Regions from separate parts of the Rhodococcus sp. MTM3W5.2 genome, predicted to be linked through region 1. Evidence: riboswitches for the same ligand, from Rfam matches in the RefSeq annotation. Region 1 holds a riboswitch; each other region holds the start of a gene.
What was found. Region 1 has a riboswitch for magnesium ahead of BTZ20_RS15415 (MgtC/SapB family protein). Riboswitches for the same ligand answer to the same signal wherever they lie in the genome.
Positions count from the first base shown of each region.

Region 2: linked by a shared signal. The riboswitch ahead of mgtE (magnesium transporter) and the one ahead of BTZ20_RS15415 (MgtC/SapB family protein) in region 1 are both predicted to bind magnesium.
Region 3: linked by a shared signal. The riboswitch ahead of BTZ20_RS26460 (hypothetical protein) and the one ahead of BTZ20_RS15415 (MgtC/SapB family protein) in region 1 are both predicted to bind magnesium.

Region 1 is NZ_CP019572.1:3,381,327-3,386,497, reverse strand. It holds partial or broken gene BTZ20_RS15425 (bifunctional [glutamine synthetase] adenylyltransferase/[glutamine synthetase]-adenylyl-L-tyrosine phosphorylase) at 1-452, shown strand, start outside; gene BTZ20_RS15420 (serine hydrolase domain-containing protein) at 460-1,560, opposite strand; M-box (ykoK) riboswitch at 1,733-1,906, shown strand; gene BTZ20_RS15415 (MgtC/SapB family protein) at 2,226-2,987, shown strand; gene BTZ20_RS15410 (hypothetical protein) at 3,158-3,685, shown strand; gene BTZ20_RS15405 (C40 family peptidase) at 3,788-4,318, shown strand; gene glnA (type I glutamate--ammonia ligase) at 4,475-5,171, opposite strand, start outside.
Region 2 is NZ_CP019572.1:1,917,176-1,922,346, forward strand. It holds partial or broken gene BTZ20_RS08800 (lipase family protein) at 1-1,038, opposite strand, end outside; gene BTZ20_RS08805 (LON peptidase substrate-binding domain-containing protein) at 1,240-1,875, shown strand; gene crcB (fluoride efflux transporter CrcB) at 1,885-2,628, shown strand; gene crcB (fluoride efflux transporter CrcB) at 2,625-2,993, shown strand; M-box (ykoK) riboswitch at 3,092-3,262, shown strand; gene mgtE (magnesium transporter) at 3,615-4,991, shown strand; gene pgm (phosphoglucomutase (alpha-D-glucose-1,6-bisphosphate-dependent)) at 5,105-5,171, shown strand, end outside.
Region 3 is NZ_CP019572.1:174,313-179,483, reverse strand. It holds gene mgtA (magnesium-translocating P-type ATPase) at 1-501, opposite strand, end outside; gene BTZ20_RS27510 (cation-transporting P-type ATPase) at 459-1,223, opposite strand; M-box (ykoK) riboswitch at 1,654-1,827, opposite strand; M-box (ykoK) riboswitch at 2,075-2,248, shown strand; gene BTZ20_RS26460 (hypothetical protein) at 2,550-2,756, shown strand; gene BTZ20_RS00805 (hypothetical protein) at 2,964-3,851, shown strand; gene BTZ20_RS00800 (MFS transporter) at 3,949-5,171, shown strand, end outside.

The sequences.
Region 1 (5,171 bases):
TCCGCGAGATCCGGCGGATCAAGGCCAGGGTCGACTCCGAGCGGTTGCCGCGCGGCGCCGATCCGGCCACTCACACCAAGCTCGGACGCGGCGGCCTGGCCGACGTGGAGTGGACGGTGCAGCTGATCCAGCTCCGGCACGCCCACGACGTGCCCGCCCTCCACAACACCTCGACCCTCCAGACGCTGGACGCGATCGGCGCGGCGGAACTGATGAGCGAGACGGACATCGAGCTGCTGCGCGAGGCCTGGCTCACGGCGACCAAGGCCCGCAACGCCCTTGTCCTGGTGCGCGGCAAGCCAACCGACCAGCTGCCGGGGCCGGGCCGGGTGCTGTCCGCGGTCGCGCAGGTCGCAGGCTGGAATTCCGGCGACGCAGGGGAGTTCCTGGACAACTACCTGCGCGTCACGCGCCGGGCGAAGGCCGTGGTGGAGCACACCTTCGGCGCCTGACCGGGACTCACGGGCAGAGCGCGTGCGAGAGCAGCGCCTCGCTGTCGGTCTGCTGGGTCGGGATCTGGGTGAGGGTGATGGTCACCGCCCTGCCCTCGGTGCTCGCGCCGGACAGGGTGTAGTAGCCGGGGATCCCGCCGGTGTGGCCGACGTACCTGACCCCGCACGGCAGGTCGGTGGATCCGACGCCCAGGCCGTAACCCATGCCCTCGGCCTCGGAAGCGGCAGGCAGCGCCTTCGTCATCTCGTCCAGTTGCGCACGGGGAACAACCTTCCCGTCGAGCAGGGCGAGCCAGAACTTGTTGAGGTCGCGGCCGGTGGAGACCAGGGCACCCGCCGACCACGGGACCGAGGGTTCGATCATCGAGACGTCGGTGACGACGCCGTCGACGTCCTGGTATCCGGAGGGGTGCGGGCCCCGGATCGCGCGCTCGCCGGGGCCGGGTAGGTAGGTGTCCTCGAGGCCCTGCGGGCCGAGGATGCGGGTGGTGAGCTCGTCGGTGTAACTGTGCCGGGTCACCGCCTCGATCAGCATGCCCAGAACGATGTAGTTGGTGTTGGTGTAGAGGAATCGGGATCCCGGCGGGAACTGTGCCGGTTTGGCCATCGCGATCGCCACCGCCTGGGCCGGGGTGATCGTGCGGTTCTCGTTCGCGGCGACCAGTTCGTCCGCCCCCGGCTCGCCCGCGAACTCGGGCAGCCCGCTGCGATGCTGCATGAGCTGCCGGACCGTGATCGCCGTGCCGTCCCCGCCCGGGCCTGCGATCACGCCGGGCAGGTAGCCCTCGATGGCACGGTCCAGATCGATCTTTCCCTCTGCGACGAGTTGCATGATGATCGCGGACGTGAAGGTCTTGGTGATGCTGCCCACTCGGACTCGACTGTTGTCGGCGATCTCGGCGCCGGTCGCGCGGTCGCCGAGACCGCTCGTCAGGACCGTGGTGGTGCGGTTGGCGCTCACGGTCGTCACGGCGCCGACGACCCCCGCGCTCGTCAAGCCGTCGAGGTCGTTCTGCAGGGTGCGGGTGCGCTCGAAATCCACACAGCCGCTGAGCAGTAGGGCGATCGCGGCGATGGCGGTTGTCAGCACCGGCTTCTGGTGTCGCATGTCGATGACCGTACGGACGGGGCCGATCGGTGTCATCGGGGTTGCCCCTGATCTGTGCCCTGATATTCGGTCGGGGGAGTGGCCGCGGTGACCGGATCGGCGGTCGGCGTCGTCGGCGCGCGGCGTTGCGGGCGGGTTGCCCCGCCCATGCATCGCGCCTACGGTGGAAAACGCAGCACCTCGTTAGGCGAGGCTCCTGCACGAACACAGGCCACTGATCTGACGACGTCGAGAGACGCCCAAGGTTAGGACAGATCTCCCCGGATTAAGGGGTGATCCGAAGTGGCTTCTCGGAGTGATCCGGGATACGTCGTGCAGTGTCAAAGCCCTTACGTGGAGGTGTCATGTCGACGGAATCCATATCGCTGGAGGTGGATTCGGCCTCGTGTGCTCGCAGGTTCCACCCGCGACGGTGTCCAACCGTTCGCATCAGCTAGACGCACGAGGAGGTGACCACCGTGGACGACCCGCCCAGTGGAGTTCTGACGCAACATGATTCGGCCGACGGTGGTCGCTCGGGCGACTAGCCCCGCCCACTTCGGTCATTCCCCTCGCGACCTCGGCGTCGCGTTTGAGCCCGCGGCATGCGATGTCGCGGAGCAAACCCGTGCTGCGCGCCACCTGCGGTCGGCCGCCGATTCGGCACGTGGAACTAGGAGTTTGTGATGGATACGACGGTGATCATCCTGCGCGTCGTGCTCGGCCTCACGCTGGGCGCTGCGGTCGGGATCGAGCGACAGTGGCGGTCCAGGCTGGCCGGGCTCCGGACCAACGCATTGGTCAGTCTGGGGGCGACACTCTTCGTGATCCTGGGGGCCTACAGCTTCGACGGTCCGGGGGCGGACCCGACCCGCGTTGCCGCACAGATCGTTTCGGGCATCGGCTTCCTCGGGGCGGGGGTGATCATGAAGCAGGGCGCCTCGATCACCGGGCTTAACACGGCGGCAACGCTGTGGGCGACGGCTGCGATCGGTGCGCTGGCGGGCGGCGGGATGTACTGGGCCGCGGTGATCGGCACCGTGGCGATCATGACGGCGAACACGCTGTTGCGCCCGCTCGGGCGGTTGATGGATCACCAACCGGCCACCAAGGGGCGTGAGTTGCCTGCGGCGGAATACGTCTTCGAGGTCACGTGCCGCGACGACGCCGAGGCCCACGTGCGCGGGCTCGCCGTGCAGGCGGTCTCGCGCCCGGAGTTCCGGCTGCGATCCGTGCGCTCGTTCGATCTGCCCGAGACCGGCGAGGTGACGGTGATGGCGGAGCTGACGGCCGACGAACGGGACGACCGGTTGCTCGAGAGCGCGGTCAGCCGGCTCAGCATGGAGCCGCTGGTGACGCACGTGCGCTGGTCGGTGGAGACCGACTCTCGCTGCGCTCGGCCCGCCGCCGAGTGTGCAGCTGCCGTCGCCCGCCCTCGGCCGACGTGACGGTAGGTGCACACTCGGCGAAACGCCGCTGGAACTCGGACGATTGTCCATGTATCGGCGCCTGTTGGGGCCGGGGAATTGCGGCGTTTCGCTCACCCCCGCCGCGACCGGAAGTTACAGTCAGTCCTGGCTCGTCCTTCGTCTGCAAGGTGAGGATCGACATGAAACTGATGACCCGAACGTCAGTATCGGCCCTGTTCGCCGCGGCGGTGATTGCCGGAGCGGGAACCGCGCAGGCCGGCCCGATCGCCCCTGACGAGGGCCCGCCGCGACCTGTTGTCCCGGGGGTGCACCTGGTCGACCAGAACCAGAAACAGGCGGCGCTGGAGAACATGCTCAACGAGCTCAATCTCGGCTGGGCCAATGGCGGCGCGGCCGGAACGGCGATCGGCGCGGCCATCGGGCTCGGTGTTGGATGCCTCTCGATGTTCCCAGGCAGTCTCGCCGGCTGCATGATCGGGCTGCCGACCGGTGCCGTCACCGGCGCGCTCATCGGCATCGCCAATGGAAACCCCAAGGCGCAGAAGGCGATCGAGGACTACGTCAACACCCCTAGCGCGGGTGTCGCGCTCGCACCGGGACCCGGTGCGAGCGCTTCGGCGCGTACCAGACCGGGGAGTCGGTACGGATTCCGGCCGGGTAACCGACACATCACGCCAGGTACCCAAACATCACTAAACGGGTACCCATGCGGGTAGTTCTCCCGATGTCTCGATTAGATAACGAAGGGACTCTGGGTTCCGCCAGTAGATCGAGCCACACGAGGTATCGGTCAGCGGAACACCCGGAGGACCTCTCGCATGAGCAAGCACCGCCTGCAGAAGAACAACCGAATCGCCCGTGGTCTGTTGCTGGGGGCGATCACCGCGGGCGCGGTGATGATCCCCGTCGCCCCGGCGATGGCGCAGCCGCTGAGCATCCCGGGGGTGGGAAACTTCGAGATCCCCGGCCTGCCGCCGATGGGCGCGATCACCCCGGACGCCGTGGTCACGCACGGACAGCGCGCACTCGACGCCGCGCAGACCAAGATCGGCGCGCCCTACGTGTGGGGCGCGACCGGCCCCGACACCTTCGACTGCTCGGGTCTGGTCCAGTGGGCGTACCGGCAGGCGGGCGTGTCCGTGCCGCGGACCACCTATGACCAGATCAACGGCGGAACGCCGGTCGGCAAGGGTGACCTGCAGCCGGGCGACGTCGTGCTGTTCTACGGCACCGAGCACGTCGGCCTGTACGCAGGCGGCGGCATGGTCGTGCACGCGCCGACCCCAGGCCAGTCGGTCAAGCGGGCACCGCTCGACTCGATGCCCTTCACCGCCGCCCGGCGGTACTGACCCCTCAGGACAACGACGCCCCGACCAGAACTGGTCGGGGCGTCGTTGTGTGTTCAGTTGTTCAGCAGTTCGAACGACTCAGACGTCGCGTCGGCGGAGCCGACTTACACGTCGCGTCGGCGGAGCCGACTTACACGTCGCGTCGGCGGAGCCGACTTACACGTCGTAGTACAGCTGGAACTCGTACGGGTGCGGCCGCAGGTTGACCGGGGCGATCTCCTGCTCGCGCTTGATCGAGATCCAGGTCTCGATCAGGTCGGTCGTGAACACGCCACCCTCGGTGAGGTACTCGTGATCGGCCTCGAGGCGGTCGATGACCGTCGCCAGGCTGGTGGGGGCCTGCGGGATGTTGCGGGCCTCCTCCGGCGGGAGCTCGTAGAGGTCCTTGTCGACCGGCGCCATCGGCTCGATCTTGTTCTTGATGCCGTCCAGGCCGGCCATCATCTGCGCGGCGAAGTTCAGGTACGGGTTACCCGAGGAGTCCGGCGCACGGAACTCGAGGCGCTTGGCCTTCGGGTTGTTGCCGGTGATCGGGATACGCACGGCCGCGGAGCGGTTGCGCTGGCTGTACACCAGGTTGATGGGGGCTTCGTAGCCCGGCACCAGACGGTGGTACGAGTTGATGGTGGGGTTGGTGAAGGCCAGCAGCGACGGGGCGTGGTGCAGGATGCCGCCGATGTAGTGGCGCGCCATGTCGGACAGGCCCGCGTAGCCGGACTCGTCGTGGAACAGCGGCTTGCCGTCCTTCCACAGCGACTGGTGCACGTGCATGCCCGAGCCGTTGTCGCCGAAGAGCGGCTTCGGCATGAATGTGGCCGACTTGCCGTGCTGCCAGGCGGTGTTCTTCACGATG
Region 2 (5,171 bases), 1.5 Mb from region 1:
CCAAGGGGGCAAGCTGATCGCCGTTGCCGTGCCAGACGTACACCGGTGCCCGGGGACTCCTGGGAACATCATCAGGCTGTTCTGGTCGAATATCGACCGCACGGCAGGCTCGTTGATCTTGGCTGGATCGGCGGATACCTCTGCCGCGCTGTGATTTGCCCCGGCGTCGATGATCTCCTGGGAGCAGGCGTTGGCGATCCGGTCGCGTAGGGCCAGGCCCGCGCCGGTGAGGCCGCTGGCCAACGGGATCGAGGACGGGTACTCGCGTTCGAGTCCCAGCGTGGCGGCGAAGCCGAGGCCGAACAGAGGGTGCGGCGCGGTCCCGAGCCCGTTCGCGAGCTCGCTGAGGTTCGCGGGGACGCCACCAGCCGCGACGCCGACGATGGGGAGTTCAGGGGCGTAGGTCGGCGCCAGGGCGCCCGCCCAGCCGCTGGTCATCCCGCCGCCCGAGTAGCCCGCGAGCCCGACGGGGCTGTGCCCGAGCCTCGCCTCGGGCAGATGTTGCACCGCACGTATTCCGTCGAGGACGATCTGACCACCCAGCCTGGCGGCGCCATAGGCGCTGGTCGGGCCGAGGTGATCGGGAAGGGCGATCGCCCAGCCCCGCATCAGCGCGAGGTTCACGACCGGGGCCTCTTGGAGCTGTCCGTTGAACAGGGTGTGCGACGGTCCGCATCGGGTCCCGAGTGCGTTGATGATGGCTTGGTACGACAGCAGCGGCCGGTCCACGCCGCCGCGCGGGACGAGGACGGTCGTCACGGCAGCCACCGGGTGGCCCGACGAGTTCGTGGAGCGGTAGGCGACCTGCCAGCCGTCCGCGTTCCCGAATCGGGAGACGTCGACCGGTCTGCTGCGGAGGATCTCGCCGTTCGCCCTTGCGGCGAGATCCGGTGGCGCCCAGTAGAACGGGTCGGGGTCGGGCGCGGGCATCAGCGGCTGGGCCTGTGCGGCCGCGGTCGGCGCGGTGATCGCAGGCGAGAAGGCCAGCGCGAGTGCCGCAAGGATGGCCGTAGCGGAATCTCTGAGTGTGACTCTCATCGAATCCTCCGATGAAGGGTGGGGGATACCGAACTCGCGCCCCAGGGCGCGGCCTCGTGCCGGAGTGACGCACTCCGCACCATGTGGCTCACCGCCGTTCGTCAAGTACTTCCGCACCATGACGTAGCTCACACTAGCGAAGATCGGCGCGGTCTTTCGCGGTTATCGGCGCGACACCCGGATCGAGGGCATGCTGTGACCGTGGATGCTCTGCCGATGTTCCCGCTCGGGTCCGTGCTGCTGCCCGGTGAACTGCTGCCGTTACAGGTGTTCGAGCCGCGCTACCTGGAGATGGTCGAAGACCTGACCTCGTCCCCGGACCTGCGGCGATTCGGCGTGGTCCTCATCACCCGCGGCCACGAGGTGGGTGGTGGCGACGAGCGAACCGACATCGGGACCGTGGCGCGGATCGTCGATTACGAGCGGGTGCCGGGCGGGCGACTGCTGCTCGGCTGCGTGGGCGAGGGCCGGATCCGGGTGCGGCGCTGGCTGCCGGACAACCCCTACCCGCGGGCGGACGTGGAACCGTGGCCCGACGAGGGCACGGACTACAGGTCGGACTCGATCGACGAGGTCGGCGCGCTGGTGGACGAACTCGGTGGGCTGCTGAGCCGGTCCGCCGCGGTCCGCGGCATCCCCGTGCCGGGGTTTCCCAGGTTGGACGAGTTGCCGGGTGAGATGGGCGACCGCGTCTACGCCCTCGCGGCAACCCTCCCGCTCGTCGCGGTGGATCGGCTGAGGTTGCTGTCGGCGCCCGGGCCGCGCGAACGTCTGACGGTCCTGGCCGAGGCCCTCGGCGACGTGATCGCCGCGGTGCGGTTCAGGCTGTCGGAGTAGGTGATCGACATGCGCGGGGAGGGATCGCTACTCGCGGTGGTCGCGCTCGGCGGCGGGATCGGTGCGCTGGCGAGATATGGCATCGCGCACGCGATGCCGACCAGGGAGATCCCGTGGGCGACGCTGATCACCAACGTGATCGGTTGCCTGCTGATCGGCATCCTCATGGTGCTCATCACCGAGGTCTGGACGGCGCACCGGTTGCTCCGGCCGTTCCTCGGGGTCGGGGTGCTCGGCGGCTTCACCACGTTCTCGACCTATGCGGTCGAGGTCCGGGGGCTGCTCGCGTCCGGCAACTATCCGATCGCGTTCGGCTATCTCTTCGGGACGGTGATCGCGGCGCTCGCCGCCGTTCTTGTGGGGTGTGGGGCGCACGGCTCGTCACCGGTGCCGTCGCCGGGAAAGGAATCTGACATGTCTTACTCACGCACGGAGATGCGGCTGTCGATCATCCTCGGGCAGGACGACCTCTGGCATCACAAGCCGAAGTACCAGGAGATCGTCAAGCGCGCCCGTGCCGCCGGGCTGAGTGGGGCCAGTGTGTGGCGGGGTGTCGAGGGGTATGGCGCGTCCGCGCACATCCACACCACCCGGCTCCTCGACCTGGCCGACGGGTTGCCGCTGCTGGTGGTCGCGGTGGACACCGAGGAGCGGATCCGCGGGTTCCTGGACGGCATCGGTGAACTGCTCACCGAGGCCACCGTGACCCTGGAGGGCGTCGAGCGGGTGCACTTCACCGAGGACCGGCCGTGACGGTGGTGCTGGTCGTCCTCGGCGGAATGGTCGGCGCGCCAACGCGATTCCTGCTCGACCGCGCCGTCGGCTCCCGCACGGACAGCGAGTTCCCGTGGGGGACCCTCACCGTGAACGTGATCGGATCGCTGATCCTCGGTGCGCTTGTCGGCGCCGCGACAGGTTCGGGCAGTCACGTGATGGCCCTGGTTGGCACCGGATTCTGTGGTGCGCTGACCACGTACAGCACCTTCGGCTACGAGACGGTCCGGCTCGTCGAGGACGGGGTGCGTTTGTACGCGCTGGCCAACGTCGTGATCAGCGTCGCGGCCGGGATCGCCGCCGCTGCCCTGGGGTTCGCCGTCGCCCACGCCTTGTTCGTGTGATCGAAACCGCGCGGAATGCATTGTGGCGTAGACGTATTCATGGCTCCATGGAGGGGGAGGTTTGCGTCGCCGGCGAATGTCTGTTTAGCTGTTCGCCGCATGCACCTCGCTAGGTGAGGCGTCTGCACGGACACAGGCCACTGACCCCAAACGTCGAGAGACGCCCCGGGTCAGGACAGCTCCTCCCGGACGAAGGGTTGAGCCCAAGTGGCTCCCGCATCGCGGGTTACGCCGTGCAGTGCCAAAGCTCTGTCGAGAAGGGGTGCTGAGCCGCGACCTCTGTCGTCCGGCCCTTCTCCCGCGCTTGCATCGTTCGGCGCCCGCGTGCGCCTCGACCGCCGGGAGGTGATGGCATGAGTCCGAGTCCGAGTAGTTCCGGGGCTTGCGATCACCCTCCGTCGTCTACTCCCACGCCGTCTCAGCGGCGCTGAGTTCACGGCCGCCCATGCTGGGCGGCTGACGCGGGTTCCCGTTCTTTCGCCCCGACGCTGTCCGTGCGTCGGCGGTCACCCTCTGTGTGCCGATCGGCGGTCCTTTTGGGCTTCCGTCTGCCGAAACCCGGTTGCGGCATGCGGTTTTCGCGGCTGTTGAGACCCAGCAGCCGATTCGAGTGAGGTCATCATGAACCGTGAAGAAATCATCGTGTCCGTCCGGATGCTGCTACAGAATCCGGACCCGGACGCCTTCCGTCGGTTGGTCCGGGAGTATCCACCGGCCGACATCGCGGAAGTCCTGCGTCATGCCGCTCCCCAGCAGGTGTCGGCACTTCTGCTCACACTGCCGTCCCGGGAGCAGGCGCGCCTGTTCGTCGAGCTACTCGATGCCGAGCAGGATGCCGTTCTGGCCGCCACGCCGTCGGGACCTGCTGCGACGTTGATCGGGGACCTACCCCCGGATGAGCGCGCCGACCTGTACAACCGGCTGAGTTCGGATGGCCGTGAGCGACTGATACCACTGCTGGCCCAGGCCGAGCGGGAGGACGTGCTGAGGCTGGCGGCCTACCCCGAGGGCACGGCGGGATCGGTGACCACCTCGGCCTATGCGACGGTGAGCGCGGGAATGACCGTCGGCGACTCGCTGCAGGAGTTGCGAACGAGCGCGCCGGACAAGGAAACGATCAATGTCGTGTACGTGATCGACGGCGACGGTCGCCTCCGTGGCACGATCCCGCTGCGCGAGCTGGTGCTCAACCGCGCGGACACCAAGGTCGAGGAGCTGATGCAGACCGACCCCGTTCTCGTGCGTAGCGATGATCCGGATGACAAAGCCACCGAATACATCCGGCGTTACAACATGCTCGCTGTACCGGTTGTCGATGGCGAAGAACGCATGATCGGCATCGTGACCGTCGATGATGCGATGGACATCGATCGCGAACAGGATGCGACCCAGCTGGCCCGCTACGGCGGAACGTCCGCGATCGGAGGTCCGGATCTCGATCTGAAGGACTCCTCGTTCTTCCGCATCTACGGAACGCGGGTCTTCTGGCTCGGGCTGTTGACCGTGTTCGGTCTGATCACCAGCAATTTCGTTGCGGCGCAAGAAGACATTCTCGCGGAGGTCATCATCCTGGCCGCCTTCCTCGCTCCGATCATCGATATGGGCGGCAATACCGGCAGTCAGTCGGCGACCCTTGTCCTTCGGTCGATGGCGTTGGGGCAGATGCAGTTGCGGTGGCGCGATATCGGATTCGTCATCCGTCGCGAGCTAGGCGTAGCGCTCGCGCTCGGCGCCTCCATCGCCGTCCTCGAGGTCGTTCTCACCTACTTCACCAAGGGTGACATCGGTGGTGAGGTCCTGGCCATCGTCGGCCTGAGCATGCTCACCTGCACCGTGGTCGGCGGTGTGCTCGGCTCGCTGCTGCCCTTCCTCGCCCGCAAGATCGGCACCGATCCCGCGACACTGAGCGCACCGCTCATCACCTCGATCATGGACCTCGTCGGCGTGTTCATCTACTTCGGTTTCGCCTACTGGTTCCTCGCCGATCTGATCGCCTGACGCACGACACGGGGATGGAACCGCCCTCACTGCGGTTCCATCCCCCGTCGCATACAACGTGCTCGCGTGATCGAATGGTGCTGACCGACAATCACCGACCGAGGAGGCGCGTCGTGGCGCACGATCGAGCAGGAACGCTCGCCCAGCCGCAGGATCTCGAGGACCTCGCGCAGTTGGTGA
Region 3 (5,171 bases), 2.5 Mb from region 1:
CAGGCCGTGCTCGCGGCGGATCCGCTCGACCAGGTCCGGGCCCGCGGCCTCGACGACGGCGCCATCGAGGAGGTTGCGCAGCCCGGTCTGGAACACCGAGTTCATCGTGGCCAGACGCAGCGTGTCGGTACTGAGCCTGCCGGCCGTGTCCAGGTGCTCCTCCAGCACGATTCGGTCCTCGGTGAGTGTTCCCGTCTTGTCCGTGCACAGCACGTCCATCGCACCGAAGTTCTGAATAGCATTGAGCTGCTTGATGATCACCTTGTGCCGGGACATGTACAGCGCGCCCTTGGCAAGATTGGCGGTGACGATCAGCGGAAGCATCTCCGGCGTCAGCCCGACCGCGGTCGCGACGCCGAACAGCAGCGCCTGGCTCCAGTCCTTGGTGAGTCCGTTGATGATGAACACCGCAGGCACCATGATGACCATGAAGCGGATCAACAAGAAGCTGACCTTCTTCACCCCGATGTCGAAGCTGGTCTCGGGACGAGACGTACCCAACCCTCGGTCATCGCACCGAAGTAGGTGTCGTCCCCGGTGTGGATCACGACGGCGGTCCCCGATCCGGACACCACCGAGGTGCCCATGAACGCGAGGTTCCCGGCCTCGAGGATCCGATCGGGTTCGAGGCCGGCGACCGGATCGCCCGTCTTCTCCGCTGACATCGACTCGCCGGTGAGCATCGCCTGGTTGACCTGCAGGTCCTTGGCGCGCACGACCCGCATGTCCGCGGGGATCATGTCGCCGGCAGCGAGCTGGACGACGTCTCCGGGCACCAACTGCTCGATGGGGAGCTCGGCGGTCACCACAGTGTCGCCCATCTGGCGAGTGGTCGAGACCGTGGTGCTCACCATCGCCTTGAGCGCCTCCGAGGCCCGTCCCGACCGGTACTCCTGCCAGAACCGCAACGAGACGCTGATCAGGATCATCACGCCGACCGTGCTGATCCCCATGTAGTCGGGACCCTCTTCTGGGTCGGCCAGATAGACCTCGGTGATGTACATGATCACGCCGATGAACAGCAGGATCAAGATGAACGGATTCTTGAAGGTGGCGAGGAACTGCACAATTGCGGGTGCCGGTCGGTCATGGCGGACCTCGTTGCTGCCGTGCCTGCGGCGCAGCGGGTCGATCTGGTCTGATCTCAATCCCTTTGGAGTGGTGTGCAGTTCGGCGTAGACGCCCGGGTGACGCAGCCGGGTGAATCCGGCGAGCTCCGCCATCTGACGGTCTGGGAGAACAGACTGACTATTTCGTTTGGCGGCCTTGCCCGGACGCCCCGGGGGTGCCGCGACACTTGTTTTCGACATGACAGATCTCTCGGTCGCACACGAACTCGCTAATGTCCGGGCACGACGAAATAAGCTCTGCGACTGTGACTGTCGCGAGAATGATCGCGGCGAGTTGCCGCGCGCGAAGGGTCCGACGGTGTCCGCGACTAGCGGGCGCGATGGACACCGGCGGTGAGGAATCCAGGCGAGGCCGGATATCGACTCGGCGGTTCGTCCACGGTGGTCACCTCCCGGGTTCGAATGCGGGCACGTCCAGGGGGACGAAGCTCCGCGACGGTGTGTCCACAGCACAGAAGGGCAGGATCGAGGCCGCGACGCGACCGCGTGTGAATACCGACACGAACGAGTCGCCCTGCCGAATTCGACACCCCCACGTACGAGTTTTGGCACTGCACGACGTGTCCCACACCACTGTGGGAAGCCACTTTGGGTCACCCCTTAAGCCGGGGAGACCTGTCCTGACCTTGGGCGTCTCTCGACGTCGTGAGATCAGTGGCCTGTGTTCGTGCAGACGCCTCACCTAACGAGGTGCTGCGCCGACAGGCAACCATTGCGGTCGGCCGGATGTCAACCTGCATCCACTGATCACCGACCTCCGCGATGCACCGGCGTCACGGTGTCAAGCCGAGCAAGTGATCTAAACTGGTTGTGTAACTGCACAATCAGGCATCTTGTCAGCGAAAAACATTTCGCAGCAACCTTTTCTGTCGTTGGAATGATCTTGATGCGCCACCGCGCTTGCGGTTTGACATATATCGCGGGTGTCGGCACCATGGTCGGCGTAAGCACCTCGCTAGGCGAGGCTCCTGCATGAACACAGGCCACTGATCTGACGACGTCGACAGACGCCCAAGGTTAGGACAGGTATTCCCGGATTAAGGGTCTATCCAAAGTGGCTTCTCGATCCCCTCGAGACACGTCGTGCAGTGCCGAAGCTCTGACGAGAGGGGTGCCCGACCAGGACATTTGCCGTCCTGGCGCCCTCCCCGTGTGTGAGTCGACGCCCGCGTGCGTCTTGTCTGCGAGGAGGTGAGGAACGAGTGAGTATCAGCGATAGTCCGTATCCGTATACGACTTTCATTTCGTTCCGAACCGGCCCCGGCGCAGCATCAGCATTCTGCGACCTGACGCCTCGGTAGCCCGATCCCGGCCTCGTCGTGAGCACTCCAGTGCCTCGGCTGAGTTCCGGCGCGGCGTCAACTCGACGGATCTGCATCGTCTCTGCCATGGGACCGGCTCCTCCGACAGGAGAAGACCGTGGCTTTTGTTATCACGCAACCTATTTCGTCGGCACGCGAGTCCGTGGCGCTGCACACGATTCGACGCGCGGCGAACCGGCTGTGGGGGCACCGCAATCTGACCCCGCAGGAACGCGCCAACCTGTACGCGTCGCGAACGCCGGTCGCGGTGATCACCGCCTCGATGGGCGGGCACCCGCACCCGGGCGAGGCGCGTAGCTGGTGACACTGCCGATCGCGCCCGAAGGCTCCTCCGCCCCGATTCAGGGCGGAGCGGAGTTGGCCGCCAAGCGGGCTGACCCCGTCCGGCCGGCTCCGATCCGCGATCCAGCAGGGCTTCCCGCGTGACCCGCGCCATACTTTGCCTCCTTGCGCATACCCCCGGGGGTACTAACTTGGTCGGCGGGAACACCACACGACGAGAGGCCGAGACATGAGCACCAACACGCACGGCGACCACCAGGCTGCGCACGCCGATCACACTGCTCACCACCACCATGGGCATCCGGCGGCCCCGGCGCACGCAGGCCACGGTGTGCGCGACCACACCGCCCACGCACACCACACCCCGGCCGACCACCACGGTCACGGCGCGAGCGCGCCCGGAGGTCTCCAGATCACGCAGGACGGATACACACTCGACCTCGCCGAGACCATCGTCGGCCGGGGCGACGTCGACTTCCGGTTCCGCGTCCTCGGCCCGGACGGCCGACCGGTCACCGGCTACACCCCGATCCACGACCGTGACCTGCACCTGATCGTGGTGCAGCGCGAGCTGACCGGGTTCTGGCACGTGCACCCCGAACTCGCGGCCGACGGCACCTGGTCGGTTCGACTGAACCTGCCGGAGGCGGGGTCCTACCGCGTGTTCACCGACATCTCGCCCACGCTGCTCGGGCGGACGATCACGCTGGGCGCGGATCTCGCCGTCGCGGGCGCCTACGATCCGCGACCGACCCCGAGCGAGACTCGCACCGCGGTCGTCGACGGCTACGAGGTCATCCTCGACGGAAATCTCGCTCCCGGAGACGGCGAACTGCTGACACTCACCGTGCGCAAGGACGGCCGGCCGGTCACCGATCTGCAGCCCTACCTGGCCGCCTTTGGCCACCTGGTGGTGCTCCGGGCCGGTGACCTGGCCTACATCCACGTTCACCCGAACGGCGTACCCGGCGATGGGGTCACTGCTTCCGGCCCCGACATCACCTTCCACACCGCGGTACCCGGCCCCGGTACCTACCGACTCTTCCTCGATTTCAAGCACGGCGACACCGTCCGCACCGCGGCGTTCACCCTCGTGGCCACCGCCCACCAGCACTGAAGCACCATCCCCGGAGGAGGACCCATGTGCACCTGCAGTTGTCGACGAACCCGTGACCCACCCCGCCCATTTCAGACATTCGAAGAAAGTGTTCGCGATGCGAAAGCCGTTGATCACGTCTCTGTTCACCAACCGCGACTACCTGCGACTGTTCATCGCCCAGGTGTCGTCACTGTTCGGTACCGGTTTGACCACCGTCGCACTGGGACTGCTCTCCTATGAGCTCGCCGGTGCCGACGCGGCCGCCGTGCTGGGCACCGCGCTGACAATCAAGATGTTTGTGTACGTCACGGTCGCGCCGATAGTCGCCGCCTACGCCGACCGCTTTCCCCGCCGGCGCTTCCTGGTCGGGCTCAACCTTGTTCGCGCCGCCGTCGTGCTGGCACTGCCGTTCATCGACCAGATCTGGCAGATCTACGTGCTGATCCCGGTGCTGCAAACCGCCTCGGCCGCGTACACCCCCACCTACCAGGCGATCATCCCCGACATCCTGCCGGACGAGCGCGAGTACACCCGAGCGCTCTCGGCCGCGCAGCTCGCCGCGACGATGGAGACCCTGCTGAGCCCGATGCTGGCCGCCGCGGTCCTGACCCTCATCAGCTTCCACTGGTTGTTCGTCGGCACCGCAATCGGATTCGCGGTATCGGCCGTCCTGGTGATTGCGACCCGCATCCCGAATGCCCGTTCCGCCACGGCGGACACCTTCCGGGACCGGATCGCGGTGGGCATGCGGATCTTCGCCGCCACGCCGCGGCTACGCGGTCTACTCGGCCTGAACCTGGTGGTTGCCGCCGCGGGTTCGGTGATCATGGTCAACACCGTCAACTACGTCCGTGACACGCTCGGCGGTACCCAGTCGGGAGTGGCAATGCTCCTGTCTGCCAATGGGTTCGGCACGATGCTCGTCGCGTTGTCGCTACCGCGATTCCTCGACCGCCTCGGCGCCCGGCCGGTGATGTTGGCCGGCGGTGCCACCCTGATCGTTGGCCTCGGAGGAGCTGTCGCCCTGTCGGCCACCGATGCGGGCGACTGGCGCTGGGGCGCGGCGATCGCTGTGTGGGCCGTGGTCGGCGCGGGTACCGCGGCGGTGCTCACCCCGACCGGGCAGGTACTGCGGCGCTCGTCGCAGCCCGCCGACCGGCCGGCGCTCTTCGCCGCCCAGTTCTCGCTGTCGCACCTTGCCTGGCTGCTCACCTACCCGATCGCGGGGTGGCTGACCGCCGCCGGCCTCACCACCACCTGGATGACGCTGGCCGTGATCGCAGGCATCGGGATCACCGTGGCCGTGCGGATGTGGCCGCGGCACGACCCGGCGGAGAT